2 regions of the Fictibacillus arsenicus genome follow, and region 2 is predicted to be linked to the other one. Evidence: riboswitches for the same ligand, from Rfam matches in the RefSeq annotation. Region 2 holds a riboswitch; the other holds the start of a gene.
What was found. Region 2 has a riboswitch for cyclic di-GMP ahead of ABE41_RS18625 (hypothetical protein). Riboswitches for the same ligand answer to the same signal wherever they lie in the genome.
Positions count from the first base shown of each region.

Region 1: linked by a shared signal. The riboswitch ahead of ABE41_RS17140 (stalk domain-containing protein) and the one ahead of ABE41_RS18625 (hypothetical protein) in region 2 are both predicted to bind cyclic di-GMP.

Region 1 covers NZ_CP016761.1:3,355,392-3,364,127, forward strand. Annotated here, with positions in the region: gene ABE41_RS17125 (LTA synthase family protein) at 1-668, opposite strand, end outside; gene ABE41_RS17130 (nuclease-related domain-containing protein) at 1,004-1,984, shown strand; gene ABE41_RS17135 (S8 family serine peptidase) at 2,022-5,507, opposite strand; cyclic di-GMP riboswitch class I at 5,728-5,811, shown strand; gene ABE41_RS17140 (stalk domain-containing protein) at 5,838-6,293, shown strand; gene ABE41_RS17145 (hypothetical protein) at 6,533-6,766, opposite strand; gene ABE41_RS17150 (helix-turn-helix domain-containing protein) at 6,770-7,093, opposite strand; gene ABE41_RS17155 (class D sortase) at 7,118-7,744, opposite strand; gene ABE41_RS17160 (LPXTG cell wall anchor domain-containing protein) at 7,748-8,641, opposite strand; gene ABE41_RS17165 (TasA family protein) at 8,709-8,736, opposite strand, start outside.
Region 2 covers NZ_CP016761.1:3,679,719-3,688,454, reverse strand. Annotated here, with positions in the region: gene ABE41_RS18655 (DUF975 family protein) at 1-470, opposite strand, end outside; gene ABE41_RS18650 (thiol-disulfide oxidoreductase DCC family protein) at 625-1,041, shown strand; gene ABE41_RS18645 (nucleoside hydrolase) at 1,116-2,063, shown strand; gene ABE41_RS20805 (aspartyl-phosphate phosphatase Spo0E family protein) at 2,187-2,357, opposite strand; gene ABE41_RS18640 (transposase) at 2,588-3,094, opposite strand; gene ABE41_RS18635 (YhdT family protein) at 3,565-3,852, shown strand; gene panF (sodium/pantothenate symporter) at 3,849-5,288, shown strand; cyclic di-GMP riboswitch class II at 5,493-5,575, shown strand; gene ABE41_RS18625 (hypothetical protein) at 5,607-6,083, shown strand; gene ABE41_RS18620 (YdcF family protein) at 6,175-6,909, shown strand; gene ABE41_RS18615 (hypothetical protein) at 6,925-7,116, shown strand; gene ABE41_RS18610 (PadR family transcriptional regulator) at 7,243-7,578, shown strand; gene ABE41_RS18605 (DUF1129 family protein) at 7,575-8,342, shown strand; gene ABE41_RS18600 (ATP-binding protein) at 8,501-8,736, shown strand, end outside.

The DNA of each region.
Region 1 (8,736 bases), 320 kb from region 2:
AGACCGGTTTGACTGTACAGCGCCATGTTGTACCAGTTGCTAGCAAAAAGAGCTGATCCGTACTTTTTCGTGTATTCGTTTATCGGGCTCATAACGAAGAGGTACCCGATCACGAATGCAGCAAGTCCCAGTGCCCCGCGTGTTACCATACGAGCTTTTAGTTTCCCGTTGCCACGTTTGATTAAGATAATAACGAGCGGTATAAGGACGATGAGGTCTAAGATGAAAATAATATCTTTTGCCTGGAATAAATCTAGTATACTACCAGAAATCGCACCGACCTGATTCGCTTGAGACAGCACCGTCATCGATAATAGATCGTTGAAATATCGGTAGTAGATAAGGTCCCCTACGATTAAAAACGTTAGAACCGCATTAAGGATAAGTAAGCTGATCCAGCGTTTGCTTTGCTTTAAGAAAAGCGTCCAGAAAGAAACTAGCAATAGTGCCCCGACGCTGATTAACGTTAAACCTGCATAGAACCCAATGATGGTTCCTTCATTTAATAATTTGCTCAGGCTCTCTTTTATGAAGCCAACAAGGCCTGTTCGAGCGAAAACTGTATCAGAAAAAGCGCCAAATAAATAGAGTTTAAGAAAAACAGCGAGTAGAAAGGCACCATAGAAAAAATAGTCCCATCCCCAACGCTTGAAACCTTGTAGAATCATTCAATTGTATCCCCTTTCAGTACCTTTCTCATTTTACATTTTTATATAAAAAAGGGCAAACGTCCCTGATGGGAGTTTACCCATTTTTAAGTAGGTAGTGTACATTTTGTTAATGGTGGATGTGTCGAGGTGTGTCGGCTCGCGAGTATATTATTATTCTCGTGAGATTCCTTAAAAACTCGTGAAATTAAGGTTCATTTTCGTGAGATTACTAACGAAATTCGTGAGATTAACAAAATCCTAGAGCAAAATGGACCATTTTTACCTTTTGCCATCCTACGTAAGAATGCGCCAAAATAGCTTCAACAGCTATAAAAAAGAAGAGGAGAATAGTTATGAGTAAAATCGAACTAAAACCACCCGTAATTATTAAAAAACTGGAGGTCTTATTGAAGCGAAGTTCTCCCACAAGTCATAAAAGACCTCAAATCTTGGAAAGTTACCGAAGATTTAAAGCTGGATTTTCTGGTGAACAATCACTGAAATACTTTTATCGCTATTTGCCAAAAGACGGGCTCCTTTTTCTTCCCGGCTTACGAATCATGCATGATGAATACTATTTTCAGATGGATCAACTTATTGTTACTCCTACATTTCTACTCATTTTAGAGATTAAGAACCTTGCCGGACACCTTTATTTTGATGATAAGGTAAAACAGATGATTCGGACACTTGATGGAAAAAGGGAATGTTTTGAAGACCCCATTGAGCAGGTAAAGCGGCAAAGTTACCACTTAAATCAAATTTTGAAGCAGTGTAAGTTTCCTGCCATTCCTATTGAAAGGCTTGTTGTCATTACAAATCCATCTACAATTGTAGAATTCTCCCCTTCATATAAAGAGGCTTTTGCAAGAGTTATCAAGAGTGCTCAACTTCATCATAAGTTCACGTTATTCCAGCAAAAATATCAAACTTCTATATTGTCGAGTAAGGAGATGAAGAAAATTAGTAAACAATTGTTTAAATTACATGACGCCCACGATCCAGATGTTTGCGATCTGTTTCAAATGGACAAACATGAATTATTGAATGGCGTTCTATGTCCCAAATGTGACCAGCCTTTCACCATGTACTATAAAGGAGCAAATTGGTGGTGTCTCAATTGTCCGCATAAATCTAAAATAGCCCATATTGAAGCACTTAAAGATTATGCCCTTCTTATTTCCCCTACCATTACGAACAGAGAGTGCAAATACTTTTTACACCTTCCATCCACAAGTATCACGACCCATTTGCTGAAAGCACTCATTCTTCCTTATACAGGTTCTACAAAATCTCGTTCCTACAACTTATTACCCTTACTAAACTTAAAATAAAAAGACAGCCCCTAAAGAAGGAGCTGTCCTCTTACAATTAATTGATCTTCATCTTCAACGAATATGGTGTTAAGGATGCATTACCGAATACATCGGTTACTTTAATGAAGTAGTTCCCTGCTTTTACATTGTAGTTCAACACTTCAGCATCTCCCAATGCATACGTATCAGATGTTGCGACAAGCTTGCCTTTGCTGTCGTAAAGGCTAATCACGCCATCGATTTGATCGTTTGCAAATGTGATCTGACCTGAGTGAGGAGCCATGAAGCTGAATGAATACCAATCAGCGTCTCCGCCTGCTACTCCTGCATTCAGGTGGCCATTGCTTTCCCACTCTTTCATTGCCGTACGCTTCAGCTTGATCGGCTTGGATGGAATGTTGTTTTTCACAGCAGATCCAGCATCTTCATCCTTCGTGTTAACTGGTTTTACAGTCAGTTCGTACTCGTTAAGGTTCGGACTTGGGAAATCCCACAGCCATTGGTCAGCGATTACGAAATATCCTTTGCCAGCTTTCGCTTGGAATGAACCTTGCTCCGGTCCGCTATCCCAGCTCTTGTCATACATACGTGCAGAGCTATATTCTTCCGGATCTAAAATGCGGTTGCCGTTTTTGTCTTCCAAAATGGCAATTACGCCATCAATCGGTTTTAGCAGGTCAGGATATTTTTCCTGCATTTCTTTTGTAGGTGCAATTGTTTTGTAATGTACACCATACAATCCGTTCGTTTTTGCTTTTACATAATAAGCATCATAGTCGCCGTTCATCGCGTAGTTACCACGAACCGTTTCAGCTGGCATGTCTTTTACTGGTGTTTTCTCGATATCATTGTTTGGTTCGTACTTATCTTCAGGATTTTCAACCACAACTTTTGAAGTAAAGCTGTACTTGTCAAAGCTCGGCTGATAGTTTGGATGCATCACACGGATAAAGTATTCTTCTCCAGACTGAAGCCCTGCAGAAAATTTATCTTTTGTTTCAATGTCCATGAAGCCCCAAGTGATGTTCGTTGCTACAGGTACAAGTGTTGTAAAACCATCTTCGAATTCCATGATCTTCATGATTTCCATTGCTGGAACGGCTTCTGAAGAGCTTAAGTCAATTTCAAATATTGCACTTTCTTCTACTTCAAACTTGTAGAAATCTTCATCACCCGCATATTGGAAGTATCCTTCTGCACCTGCTTCGGGATCATATTCAAGTGCTGCTTCGCGAATGCGCTCGAGCATTGCTTTTTCTTCTTCCATCCAGTCATCTTCGCCACCCATTGAATCATGGTGGTTCTTTTTGTACTCGTTGCGCCTAGAGATGTACTCTTCAACATCCATGTCGCCTTCCATGTACTCTTCTTCCAGATGCCCACCATTCGGGAAGCCATCTTCATCTTCAGATACAGGTTTTGCATCAATAGTTAATGAATACGGAACATGAGAAGAAGGATACTCACGGTTCATTCCATCTTCAAACAAACTCATTGGGAAGAAGAATCCTGGTGTATGGTTATCAACTTCGACCACATACTCCATTCCAGGCATAGCTTCAAAAGTTAGAACCTCCCCTTCACCAGCTGGCTTCAGGTTTACGATATCCATTTCCTGCTCCATTGGAGGCATGTCCTCTGGCATATCTTCAGGCATGTCTTCCGGCCATGGCTCGATCATTTTCAAGCTAAGCGTCGAGTCGATTCCAGGAACACCGCCAATTGCAACTTTCACGATCTGAGACTCTTCTGTTTTAAACGAATAAAAATCAGAATCTCCGTCGTGTCCAGTGAACGTCCAGTCACCTTCCCCTTCGGATACAAACGGGAATGATTCAACCGCTACCGGATTTTCACGTGTATTTGTATCTTCTAGTAAACGATCAAACTTCTCAACAGACAGTTTGTACGCTGATTTTCCATCCGCATTGTAGTTTCCGTTTACGTCACTAACGCCAATCACAAGCGTTCCGTCTTCAGGCACTTCATACAAATGTCCTTCTGTTTTGCCTTCAAGCGTCTTGTTCACATCTTTTTGAAGAGGCTTGATTGCTTTACCTGCCAAATAATACGTAAACTTGTAGTCATAATCAGCTGAACCTTCTAAAACCGTTTGTACATACTCACCCTTTTTCACTGGGAACTGAATGAACTGCTCTTCGTATGCCTTTTTGATAGTGCCTTCTTTGACTAATTTCTCAGATACATCTACTTTTTCAGCCGTTTTTAACAGACTTGATTTGCTCTTCGCTACATATACAGAGCTAGGAATTTTGGAAGTGTCAAAAGACAATGCTTTTACAGGATCCACAAGACCGTTCGCATACTTTACATCGTAGCCTTTTGCACCAAGATCTTTACCGGTTTGTTCTAAGATGTACTCGATCTGTTTCGGCTTAAGATTCGGATTTTTTGATAATAAAAGTGAAGCTACACCCGCTACTACTGGAGATGCCATGGATGTTCCGCTCAGTTTATAGAAAGTGGATTTCTTCTCATAATCATAAAGCGGTGCATATACATTCTCACCTGGTGCTACTACGTCCACAGATGGTCCGTATGTAGAATAAGTAGAAAGCATATTATCCTTGTTTGTGGAACCAACAGAAATTACCCCTTCAAAAGCTGCAGGATAACTGTTCAGGTTCATCCCTTCATTTCCCGCTGCAGCAACAACCGTTACATCAGCTGCAATAGCCTTTGCTACTGCATCTTGAATCAACGGTGACGGGAAAATGCTCCCTAAGCTCATGTTGATGACTTTTGCCTTTTTCTCAATCGCATACATGATGGCATCTGCGATTACGTAATCTGATGCACCCATCCCTCGGTCAAAAACATCAATCGGTAAAATCTCTACGTTTGGGTTAACCCCATAACCGCCGACACCATTTCCTTTTTCTGAGGCAATGATACCCGCAACATGCGTCCCATGATAATCAGGCGTCCCCTGGTTCATTGGGTTTACCGCATTATAGGACGGCAGCAGTTTGTTTTTTAATTCAGGATGCTTTGAATCGATCCCCGTATCGATTACCGCAACACGTACTTTGTTTTTACCAGCCATAGATTGAGCCTTGTCCACATTTAAAAGAGACATGTGGTATTGCTGATCAATTTTCGGATCAGTCGTCCCAAGTTTAACGAAATTTGCAGACGGAGAAACGATATCTACTTTCCCCAATTTGCTGTACGCCTTCATAACGTCTTCCATTTTCTTGCCGCTGTTGATCTTAACAACATCGTACTTTAGTGACGACATTCTGCGCTGTAGTGTTGCTCCCGCTTTTTTGTGTTCACTCGTGGACAACGTTTTGTTGTACTTGACGAGTAATGTAGTTTCGCTGATCTGGTCTTTCTTTTTAGCCAAGTTGTACGGATTTTCCTTAACTCGACTTCCTGGTTTAAATAGTTCAGAGACCGGAATGGAACTCTTTTCAACAGAGTAATTATCCGTCTCGGCAAATACAGGCGCAAAGCTTGAGCCTATTAAGCTGACAGACAGTCCGAGCGACGCCAGCGTTTTATGCCATTTGTTCATACCTTCAACCCCTCTAAAATAGAAATTTTTGGTACCCCTCGTAAACTAGTATAGCAAATTATCAAACTACTTTACAAATTTTTACAAAAATATATTACTATCATTTTAATAGAAAAACTTTAAACAAATGTTTAAAAGATACCTAACAATAAGGACTTTTTTACCGATAAAAAAGATATAGTTTTTACCCGTTTAACTAGTTATCGGTATGCCGCGGTTAAGACTTAAATGGTACAACTGGAGAAATTCAGTGTCACAAAGCTATAGGGGCTAAGGTCTTGTACTACGCCAGCCAGCTGCCATTACCATTACACTTTAGGAGGAATTGGTATGAAAAAATCATTGGCAAAATGGGTTACCGCAACGACTCTAGCATTCACAGCTGTTGCTGCAACAGGAACAACGGGCTTTGCTGCTAAAAAGGAACATAAGCAAGAATCCGAAATGGTAACTGTTGTTTACCAAGGTGAAGTACTAGAATTAGAGGAAGCAGGAGCAAGATTGTTTAGAGAAAACCTGATCCTGCCTGTTAAAGCTATTGCAGAAGCAAACGGCGGAAGTGTAGTCTATAATGAAAAAAGCATTACAGCAACACGCGGTGACATTTCTTACACGCTAAGACTTCACCCGCGTTTCTTCCAATTTGATAACGAAGATGTGCTTTTTGCAATCATCCCTTCAAAAATCTATTCTGGTAAATCAATCAACTCGTTAAAGTTCATCGAACGTGCACTTGGCGTTACACTTGAGTTTAACGAAGAAGATAACACGCTGTACATTAACTAGTCATCGGGGTAAAACTATGTACAGAAAGAAGCTGCTCACTTTATGTGGCAGCTTTTTCTACTTTGGGTATTTGATGACCTGTAATTTCACGGAAATCACTGTTATTCTAACGAAAATAGGGGTTAATCTCACAGATTTTTTACATAATCTCACGAAAATTTCAATATACTCGCGAGCAGACAATCCTCGACATATCCACCAATAAAAAAAGAGCCAATCCCAAAAAGATTAGCTCCCCATCAAACAGTATAATCAAGAGTCGGCTGAAACTCTCTAAATTTATAGTGTACGAGTTTAGAAGTGTTCCATCTTTTCTCCATGAGGTTCAGTTTCTTTTTTACGTAATCAAAATGCGCTTTCCCCTGATACTCATCACCGAGGTATATTTCGCATTCGTTATTCCCTAAATACACGACCTTTAAGATGTGGCCGTTCAAATGGCAGATGTATAAACCGTTGCCTAACCGGATCACCGTTCACACCTCTTCTTTCAAGGAATGTTTCCAAGCTTCATAGGCAAGAAAAGCGCGCACTTCTTCCTTATTAATTCCCATTTCTTTCGCTTGCGTAACAAGCTCAACCCATTCAGGATCAAGCAGCTCTACCTGAATATTTAACAATTGTTCCACAGGTACCTCCAACGCTTTAGCCAATTTTTGTATCATATGCGCAGACGGGTTGGTTTTATGACTTTCGATGCTGCTTAAATAGCCTTTAGATATTTTTGCTTTATGGGCAAGCTTCGTGATGCTGAGACCTTTTCTTAATCGGAATTTCTTAATTTGTTTCCCAAGACGCATATTCACAAGCAACAACTTCCTTTGCTATAAAACCTCCTCTTTATCCAGAACAGCTTTTACAATATAGCGGTGAGTTGGATTTTTCATGGGATGACACGTAATTAAGGTAAGAATACTTTCAGATGAATCTTTCCTTAACACCGATAAATCATCAGGCAGCACGATCATTTCATCGATGATTCGATATGTAAGCTTTTTGTTTTTTGTTACCACGTGAATCGTGTCCCCAACTTCCACTTCTGGCAAACGGTTGAACTGTTTCCCGTATGTGTAGCTTCGGTGGGCAGCAATGGCCGAATTTCCAGCCTCCCCAACAGGAGAGGTGCCTTTTAGATGTCCAGCTGCTACTTTTAAATTAGCCTGGGAGGCACCTTCCATAATTGGGATGGTTAAATCAATCTTATTTATTTCTAGCTTTCCGATAATTCCGTTCTTCAGTTTTTGGGGTTCATGTGTACGCTTTGGTTCGCTGTTATCTGAAAAAACATCATCCAGCTGCTGGTAGCTCTGTTGGATCACAGAATCTTCATCACTAGATTCCCAGTCTTTCAACAGCTGTTGTTCCTGGTAAGAGTAATATGCACTTTTTGCTTTTGGATAAACCATTATACACAAACCAGTTGCAATTAAGAGGTATGCGAGCCACTTCATCTCTTATCCTCGTTTAAATGGATTAGGAATAATAGATTTCTTGATGAGCAGCAGACCAAGTCCAGCGAGTGAGATGAAGAATCCTGACAAGATGATAAAGAGTGGATTCTCTTCACCCGTTTGCGGCAGAGAACCTGTGTCTTTGCTCGGCGGATCAGCCGGTTTCGTAGGTGTTGGGTTGTTGCTTGGTGGTTCATTTGTCCCCGGTGGAGGATCTGTGCCGTCTCCGTCACCAGGCGGGTCTGGTGGATCTCCATCATCCGGTGGATCCGGTGGGTCTCCGTCATCCGGTGGGTCTGGTGGATCTCCGTCATCTGGTGGGTCTGGTGGATCTCCATCGTCTGGTGGGTCTGGTGGATCTCCATCGTCTGGTGGGTCCGGTGGGTCTCCGTTACCTGGTGGGTCCGGTGGGTCGGCGTCATCTGGTGGGTTGTTTCGACCATCAGCATACAAAATAAATTCAACCTCAGTAGCTAAACCTTGGAACTCATTACCTGATTCGTAAGGAAATACAATAATTACATCAAGAATTTCTTCACTAAAACTAGACAGAAATCTAGATTTTGTAGAAAATTCACTTATTTTTCCTTCGTAAAGAATCTCATTAGGAGTTGATATTTTTAATTGTAATTGTTTAAAAAGCAAGTCATTACCTGATACTTTCTTTATTGTTGAGTTATAAAAAAAGTTTGTATTACCATCATTTTTTATTATTAATTTTCTTTCTGCCCAGTCCCCAGGGGCAAATCCACTAATATTAAATAATTGTTTTTGGGGAAATAAAGATAGATTTAGAACAGTAGAACTTTTAGTAGCTCCTGTACTCCCAACAGGAATAATAGTCAATAAGAGTAAGACACATGTGTATAAAAAGGAAAAAAATATAATTTTTTTCATTATATTCTCCTCTCATCACCTTACATATAGAACAAAAGACGGGTTTAACCCGCCTTCGTTCATACTTTTAATCAGTTATTACATCCCCATTACCT
Region 2 (8,736 bases):
ATCGCGGCATTAATCCCGATATCAGGGTTATCTTTTAACACAAAATACGTTTGTGAATAAGCAAAAGCTTTAATGACACCTGGAATGATTAAAAGAAGAAACCATAAGAACATATAAACCATCATAACGAGGTATGTTCCAAGGATTTTCAAGTACATGCTGATCTCTGAAAATGCTTGAAGAAGACCTGATAACTTAATTTGTTCTCCTGTACGAATGACGGATAAGAATGTCCATAAATATCCGATATATAATGGCAGCAGCACGAGCGTAATTACGAACGTACTTGCGGTAGAGCCGTTAGTGGCATCAGTTGATATCCAATTTTCAAACCCGCCGCTCAGATTTATTTCAATTATCAATGGGATTACGTAATAAATAGCACCAAAAAGCAAGGTGAATAACGCTGCTCGTCCCCATTGGCCTTTTAACTGCTGTTTAGCTTTTTTCTTAAACGTTTTAATTTTCATTACTCTTCACCTTTCCTTAACTCTCAATTGATTATACTACTATATTATGGTGAAAAGTAGGAATTTATGGGTACATAAAAGACTATAATTTTATTTAATGCCAGATTATAAAGTAAAATAGAATTAGCTATTAAATAGACTGGAGGGGATGCAGATGAGAAATCTTGAACAAGAATGTCAACCTGTTCTTCTTTTTGACGGGGTATGTAATCTCTGTAATTCTAGTGTGAAATTCATATTAAAACACGAGAAGAACCAAAATCTTAAGTTCGCTGCCATCCAGTCTGAAGCAGGGGAGAAGCTGCTGACTCATTATGGGCGTGACCCAAACCAGACAAACTCCGTGATCCTAATATCCGATAATCAAGAATATACTGCATCTGACGCAGTACTGAAATTAACGCAATATCTAAAGTTCCCATATAGCTCAGGAAAGATATTGATGGTAGTACCAAAGACAATTCGTGATTTCTTTTATAAAATGGTAGCTCATAACCGGTACAATTGGTTTGGGAAACGGGAAAGCTGTATGATTCCGACACCACAGCTAAGGAAAAGATTTTTAGAATAGTTTTTAATGGCAAATTTCATAAAAAAACATGCCTCTTAATAGGATAGAAGAAAAACCTAAAAGGGGTTTTTGTTATGGGGCAAAAAGTCTTGTTCTTTGGAGATGTTGGAATTGATGACACCATAGCTTTGACTTACGGGTATTTAAATGACGAAATCGATATAGTTGGCGTAGTTTCAGACTATGGAAATGTTTCCATGGAGAAGACGATTGCTAATGTACATTATATTGCTAAAATGTTCAACTTTCCTAAAGAAGTAAAAATCATTGGTGGGGCTGAAGTTCCAATGACAGGTGAGCAGCCAACATTTTACCCTGAAGTACATGGAGAGTATGGATTAGGTCCTATAGAACCAGGAACATACGAAGGGGTTATTGAAAACTTTTTCGAGATTGTAAATTTAATCAATCAATATGAAAATGAACTGATAATCGTTAACGTTGGCAGACTTACCTCTCTTGCCACGATGTTTATTTTATTCCAATCCTTGATGAAAAAAGTGAAGGCTTACTATATTATGGGCGGGGCGTTCTGGGTACCGGGTAACGTTACGGCTGTTTCTGAGGCGAATTTTCATGGAGACCCGATTGCAGTCAGAGTCGTGCTTACATATGCGAACAACGTGACCATTATCCCGTTGAATGTGACAGATCGAGCCATTGTAACACCAGAGATGGTGAACTACATTGACTACAAAGGAAAAGCTCCTCTTATAAAACCGTTGCTGGACTTCTATTATAAGTTCTATAAAAATAACAACCCAAGCATTCAAGGAAGCCCTGTTCATGACGCGATAACTCTGATGGCAAGTATTCGCGAAGATATGTTCAGCTACAAAACGCTGCCTATACATATCGTACTTAGAGATGAACAGATTGCCAGAGGACAAAGTATTGCTGACATCAGGCCTTATATTGAGTTTGGTGAACAGGAAAAAAAGCATCGGATCGCTTTTGACTTTGATTACAATTACTTTTTCAATGACTTTATGAGTGTGATGACAGGGGAGGAATTTAAATAAGTAGGGTTAATAAATTTCGGGGGTAGATTACGATTTAATACTAGCAAATAGCAATAAAAAACCGGCTTCCTATCAATGCAGACATGGACTCCGGTAAATTTTGCAGTTATATTGTTGTGTTAATTAAGCACATTCTCTAATTTGATCAAGTTTGTTTAGCTTTTCATCAAGAATTTGACTTAACTGAACAAGCAGCGGATCAGCTAGGCTGTTAACTTTTTTACTTACCTCATACATGGTCGTGCGAATGGCGTCTATCTCTGTAGTTAAGACAAGAGCATTGCTTCGGCTCATGGTCTATTCCCCCTCAAATATAATAACCACTTCTGCTTCTGAACCATTAAAATCGGTAAATCTTGTAATAATTATATACCATATTTTGTGTCTAGTCTATTATTTTTTTACACATATAGGGGGACCCCAGACAAATACATTATAGCCGGTTTTGTCTTCGTTAGAAGGACTTAACCGGCTTTTCCTTGCTATGACTGACTATTTTCATACTAGAGGTGTTGAGAATGAGGTTAAAGTTCTGCTACCGGTGAGGTCCTGCTTTCTACGTAATCACGATATTGAGGTTTTGAATACTGAAATTGTTCTAGTATCTTTGAGGTTTCCACGAAGGGACATACCGATTGAGTAACATAGTAACGGTAACTGCTCCATGGATATTCAAGAGGAAACATGACGAGATCGGCTGCTACCGGATTCATGTGAATGTATCGGCTTGTGTCTAAGAGGTAGGAACGATCTTCAATTAACTCTGCACCATATCGACCTTGAAACACATGACCGGTAAGCTCGTACTTTTTGTTGAAATACATGGCGTAAGTTTCGTTTAATTCTTTCATGAAATCTCCGGGTGGGGACTTGCTGCATTGAATTTGAAGATGAGTGTGGTTAGTCATGAGGCAATAAGAGAATAGATCAACTGAATACTTGTTTACGCAGTGACTTAAAATTTTGAGGTAACGATGGAAATCTAAGTGGGAATAGAAGAGAGGTTCCCAGCGATTTCCACGGGTAGTCACATGGTAAACAGCATCAGGGTACCAAATGCGCCGAGTTCTAGGAATTGATATCACCTCCTTTCGGGTTGTTCTTTTATTGTACTACTAGCAAAGGCATTGTGGGAAATGGGGACTGGCCCCAAACTATTTATTTCCCTTCTTAATTACGAGTAAAACGCTATAGGAAGAATGGAAATACAAACGGTACCAATCTGTGAATTTTAGAAAACTCTTTTTCTCTCTTTTTTGTCGAGTGCTGTATTTTCTCCGCAGATTCTATCAAATTTCCCCGGAAATACTCATATACATGCCTAATTTATAATTAAGAACGAAAACTAGCGCCAATAGAGAGCGTTAACGTTTTATTTATTGAGAAACCAAACAAGGAATCTATTTAACCTTATAGAAGTTATTAAGTCGAAAGAACTCGACAAGAGTATGTGAATTTGCCATAGTAATGGAGGAGCTTGGTAAGTCCAGGAGGTTATACAATGAAAAAGGGAAATGACTGGCGATACCGCATCTCAAACAAGGAAGCGATTATGGGTACGGTGCTGGCAATTCTTAATTTTGTTTGGTGGTATGCTTTTGCGTATGGACTAGGTGGTCGGCCAGTTAAGGAGTATACTTACATACTAGGTTTTCCTGCATGGTTTTTTTATAGCTGTATCGTAGGATTTATCTTTTTTACAATTTTAGTTTTTATCATGGTGAAGTTTTTCTTTAAAGAAGTTCCGTTTGACTCAGATGATAATGATGGGGAGGGTGACTCTCGATGAACTGGGATGTGATTCTTCCTTTAGCTTTCTTTTTAGTACTTGTTTTCTTAGTTGGTATTTATACATCAAGGCACATTAAGAGCGGACCTTCTTTTTTGCAAGACTATTTCCTAGCTGGACGTGAGCTTGGCGGTTTTGTTCTTGCTATGACGATGGTCGCGACATACGGAAGTGCTTCAAGTTTTATTGGAGGTCCTGGTGCTGCTTATCAGCTTGGGCTTGGCTGGGTTCTTCTCGCGATGGCGCAGCTTGTAACAGGTTATTTTACACTCGCTGTTTTAGGGAAAAAGTTTGCAATCGTAGCTCGAAAGATCAATGCTGTAACACTTATTGATTTTCTTAAAGCCCGATATGATAGTAAGTGGGTTGTTATTTTATCAGCATTAAGCATTGTTATCTTCCTGTTTTCAGCCATGGCTGCACAATGGGTTGGGGGCGGAAGGCTGATCGAATCATTTACTGGTGTATCGTACTCCACTGCTTTGTTCATTTTCTCAGGTTCCGTTTTAGTGTACGTTATAGCGGGTGGATTCAGAGCGGTTGTTATAACCGATGCGATTCAAGGCGTTGTAATGGTGATCGGTACAGTAATTATACTAGCTGGAACCATCGTTGCAGGCGGTGGAATTGAAAATATCATAGTGGAGTTGAGGGCAGAAAATCCTAACCTTATCACTCCGTTTGGCTCAGATGAATCACTTACACCTTTATTTGTATCGTCATTTTGGATTTTGGTAGGTGTGGGTGTAGTCGGTTTACCTCAAATATCGGTACGCGCTATGAGCTACCGAAATTCAAAAGCGATGCACCGTGCCATGATCATCGGAACGTTTGTGGTTGGATTTATCATGCTGGGGATGCATTTAGCTGGAGTGTTTGGAAGAGTGATATTACCGGGCATTGAAGTGCCTGATAAAGTTATGCCATTACTTGCACTTGAAGTACTGCCTGGCTGGTTAGCTGGTATCGTACTTGCCGCTCCACTTGCTGCGGTTATGTCTACCGTTGACTCCGTGCTTTTACTAGTAAGTTCAGCAATCATCAAGGATGTCTATATCAATTACATAAAACCTGATGCTGATGAACGGTTTGTAAAAAGATTAAGCTTTGGTATTACAGCAGTAGTCGGATTGAGTGTATTTACGATGGCCATCAACCCGCCTGATCTGTTGATCTGGTTGAACCTTTTTGCCTTTGGCGGCTTAGAAGCAGCCTTTATCTGGCCGATTGTGATGGGTCTCTATTGGAAGAGAGGAAACGCAAACGGAGCAATAGCTTCTATTGTAGTCGGGGTAGGTTCATATATGTGGCTTCACCTCAACTATCCAAATCTTTGGGGAATGCACACTGTAGTCATGCCGATCGTATTTTCTTTCTTTGCATACATTGTGGGGAGTTTCACAAAGGGGGACAGACCCCAGACAAATACATTTTAAGCGATATTGTCCACTTCGGGTGGACGATATCGTTTTTCTATCTTTCCTAATGCAATGGAACAAACAAAGCACTAAGAAAAATTATAAAAGATAACTATTTTGCCTTTTAATAAACTACTAATATATGTTACAAACATATTACTATTAAACTAAAATGTTTACAGTTTATGGGTTGGGTGGTAAATTAGTCTTAGGTAAAATTCGACAAAGTGTGGAGCAATGAATGCCGTTCTGTAATTGGGCGCTTGGAACGGCAGGAGCTAGTAGCGCAACCGACCGCTTCTTTTAATCAAATGATAAAAGGAAGGGGTATTTTTTATGGAACTATCACGAAAAGAAAAGTTTGGAACAAAGAAGGTTAAGGCAGCAAAAAAATGGCCGAAAGTTATTTTGGTAACTGTATTTGCTTTAATGCTGGGGACAACTTCTGCTTTCGCAATGAAACCAGAATTAGCGAACACTATCACAAATTTAATTCTCAATTATGCCTATAAGGAAGAGATTAATAGAGAATTGACTGGTAAGAAAAATTCTTTATTAGAACAACTAAAAGTAGATATTCAAGAAATGATTACAAAAACTTCTGAAGAATTAACCAGCAGTAAGGAAAAAGTGATTGAAGCTGAAAAGAAAGAAATTGAGAATCATTACAAAAAGGAAATGAACGAGGTTAACAAAACCAAAAATGAGGCTTTAAAGACAGTTAAAGAAAATATGAAAAATGAAGCTGATTCAATCTCTGAAACTCAAAAACAAGAAATTACTGAGGCGATTGAGGCAGTTATAACGAAATAAATTTTTATTATCAAGAGCGGAATCTCAAACACCCGCTCTTTTTCTTTTTCCTATATACTAGAAGTTAGAATCTAACAATCGGAGTAATTCTATGAAAAAACTCTTCTTATCACTCAGTATTATTTTTGTAGTTTATGCCACTGCCATGCTGGCTCAAACATCAAACATGGACATGGGTCTAGCAGTTTTTTTCCTTTTAGGTGCGATTTTTTTTATTCTTTTTTACAAGCACGAAGCGGCAATCTATTTTTTTAGGAAGTATAAGAAAACTACTTTGACGATTGTGTTTACACTTTTAATTTTTGCTGCAACTCTCGAAACTCTTATTCTTTCATCTGCCAACACGGATCCAGAGAAGGTTTCTGGAAAAATTGACACCATCCTTGTACTTGGAGGCGGTACGAAGAATAATCGTCCAGGCGCCGTGTTAAAAGGAAGGCTTGATCAAGCTCTAGCATACGCGGAGAACCATACCGAAGTAACCTTTATCGTAAGTGGAGGTCTGGGGTTCGGTAAAACGACGAGTGAAGGTACCATTATGAAAAATTATCTGATGGAGAACGGGATCCATCCCGAACGTATAACAATTGAAGAAAAAGCGACGAGTACATACGAAAATCTTTTATATACGAAAGAGATGATTCAGCCTGACGATCAAGTGCTGATCGTGACAAGTGACTTTCATCTTTTTCGGACAAAGATGATCGCCAAGCGGGTCGGGGTTGAAGCGGAAGGGCTCGGGTCACCGCTTAGAATTTCCTCGATTCCCCAAGCTCATGTGAGAGAATATATGGCGATCATAAAAAGCTACTTCACGGACCGGTAAAAGGAAGTGACTCTTATGAAAACAAATAAGTACCATTGCTGCGCTACATGCGTGAACTTCAAACCTAAGAAAACTGACCAAGGTATGTATTACTATTGCTCGCGTCTTGGGTATGAAACAAAACCGGATTATACGTTTAATTGCTGGGAGCCGAAACCGCATGTAGTGGAACTCATAAAAAAAGAAGAAAATAAAAATATGGATTAAATTTACATAAATACCTTGTAATACAAGTTAGCGTATTATATACTAAGTGCATATCTTGTAATGCAAGACATTTTTTATTATTCATTTACCTTGTAATACAAGATAGTGAAAAATGAGGTGAAACACTTGTCGACTACTCAAATGTTAAAAGGAATTCTAGATGGATGTTTATTAGCGATCATAAATGAAGGAGAAGTGTACGGATACGAACTGGCTGAAAAGCTAGAGTCATACGGATTTCAATACACGAGTGAAGGAACGATCTATCCCTTGCTGTTGCGCATGCAAAAAGAAGAGCTCGTTACGACAACTCTAAAAAAATCAACTGCAGGACCCAGAAGGAAGTACTATTCCTTAACGAAAAAAGGAGAGGAAGAATTGGAAGCTTTCATAGAACGGTGGAATCAGTTGAGCCGTTCCGTCCATCTAATCATACAAAAGAAAGGGAGTGGGAAGGGATGAACGTACAGCCAAACAAGCTTTCGAAAAGAAGTCAGGACTTTTTAGACAATCTCAGACTTTATTTGTTTTCGAGCGGAAAAAAAGATGAGGAGATTGAAGATATCGTATCAGAACTGGAAGATCATCTAATTGAAGCACAAAAACACGGCAAATCTACAGAGGATATCATCGGTCAATCTCCAAAACAGTATATGGAACAAATATCTCAAGAGATGGGGGTGGACTATATGGGATTGATAAAGTATGTTCCAATAATCCTCTTGGGAGTGTTTGCTTACATCTTATTAGGAGATTCCCTTCGCGGCGGTGTTAAATATTCGTTACTTCAAGTGATTGGTTATCCACTTGTATGTTTGGTTTTGTTAGTTGTCTATATGAAAACTTTCAAGTATACGGCGAGCATGAAATTACCAAAATCCTCGAATATGCTGGTTTTATTTTTAGTCGGCTGCTTACCGTTAAGCCTGTTTTTAGGTGTTATGTTTTTGAATAGAATGTACGATTCACCAATGTTGATTAATTTAGGTTCAAAGGGGAATATTACAGCTGCCATCGTTGCAGTTCTCATTTTTGCAGGAATATCTATCTGGAGCAAAACGTGGTTTTCTATTATTATCCCTTTGCTTTTATTTACCCCTGAAATACTAATAAGATTGACATCCTTTAATCAAGAAACGAAATTGATCTTATCATCAATCATTCCGTTTGTGGGAATCGCTATCTACTATTACGTTTCATACAGAAAAACAAAAGATGTTAGATAAGTAAATAAAGTGCTCTGATCGTTAATAAGATCAGAGCTTTTTTTGTGGATAAACAATGAACTTGCCTTGAAATAGCTTACAATGTTACATTGTGTAAGGATTTATGGAACGGAATTACTGGAAATACTGTTGATAGATGAAAGAAAGGATTTTTTATAATGAACCTTCAAATCCCGATTGAGATAAAAGAAAAGCTGCAGAATGAGGCGGCTCAACGAATAAAAAAATTACCGGATGTATATAAAGAACTGATCGGAAAGCCGGGCTACACAGCACCTGACTCTTCGCTCGTGGAAGATGCGGTTATCGCACTTGCGTTAGGTAAAAATGTATTGCTGAAAGGGCCGACAGGATCAGGTAAAACAAAGCTTGCAGAACTGCTATCAAGTATATT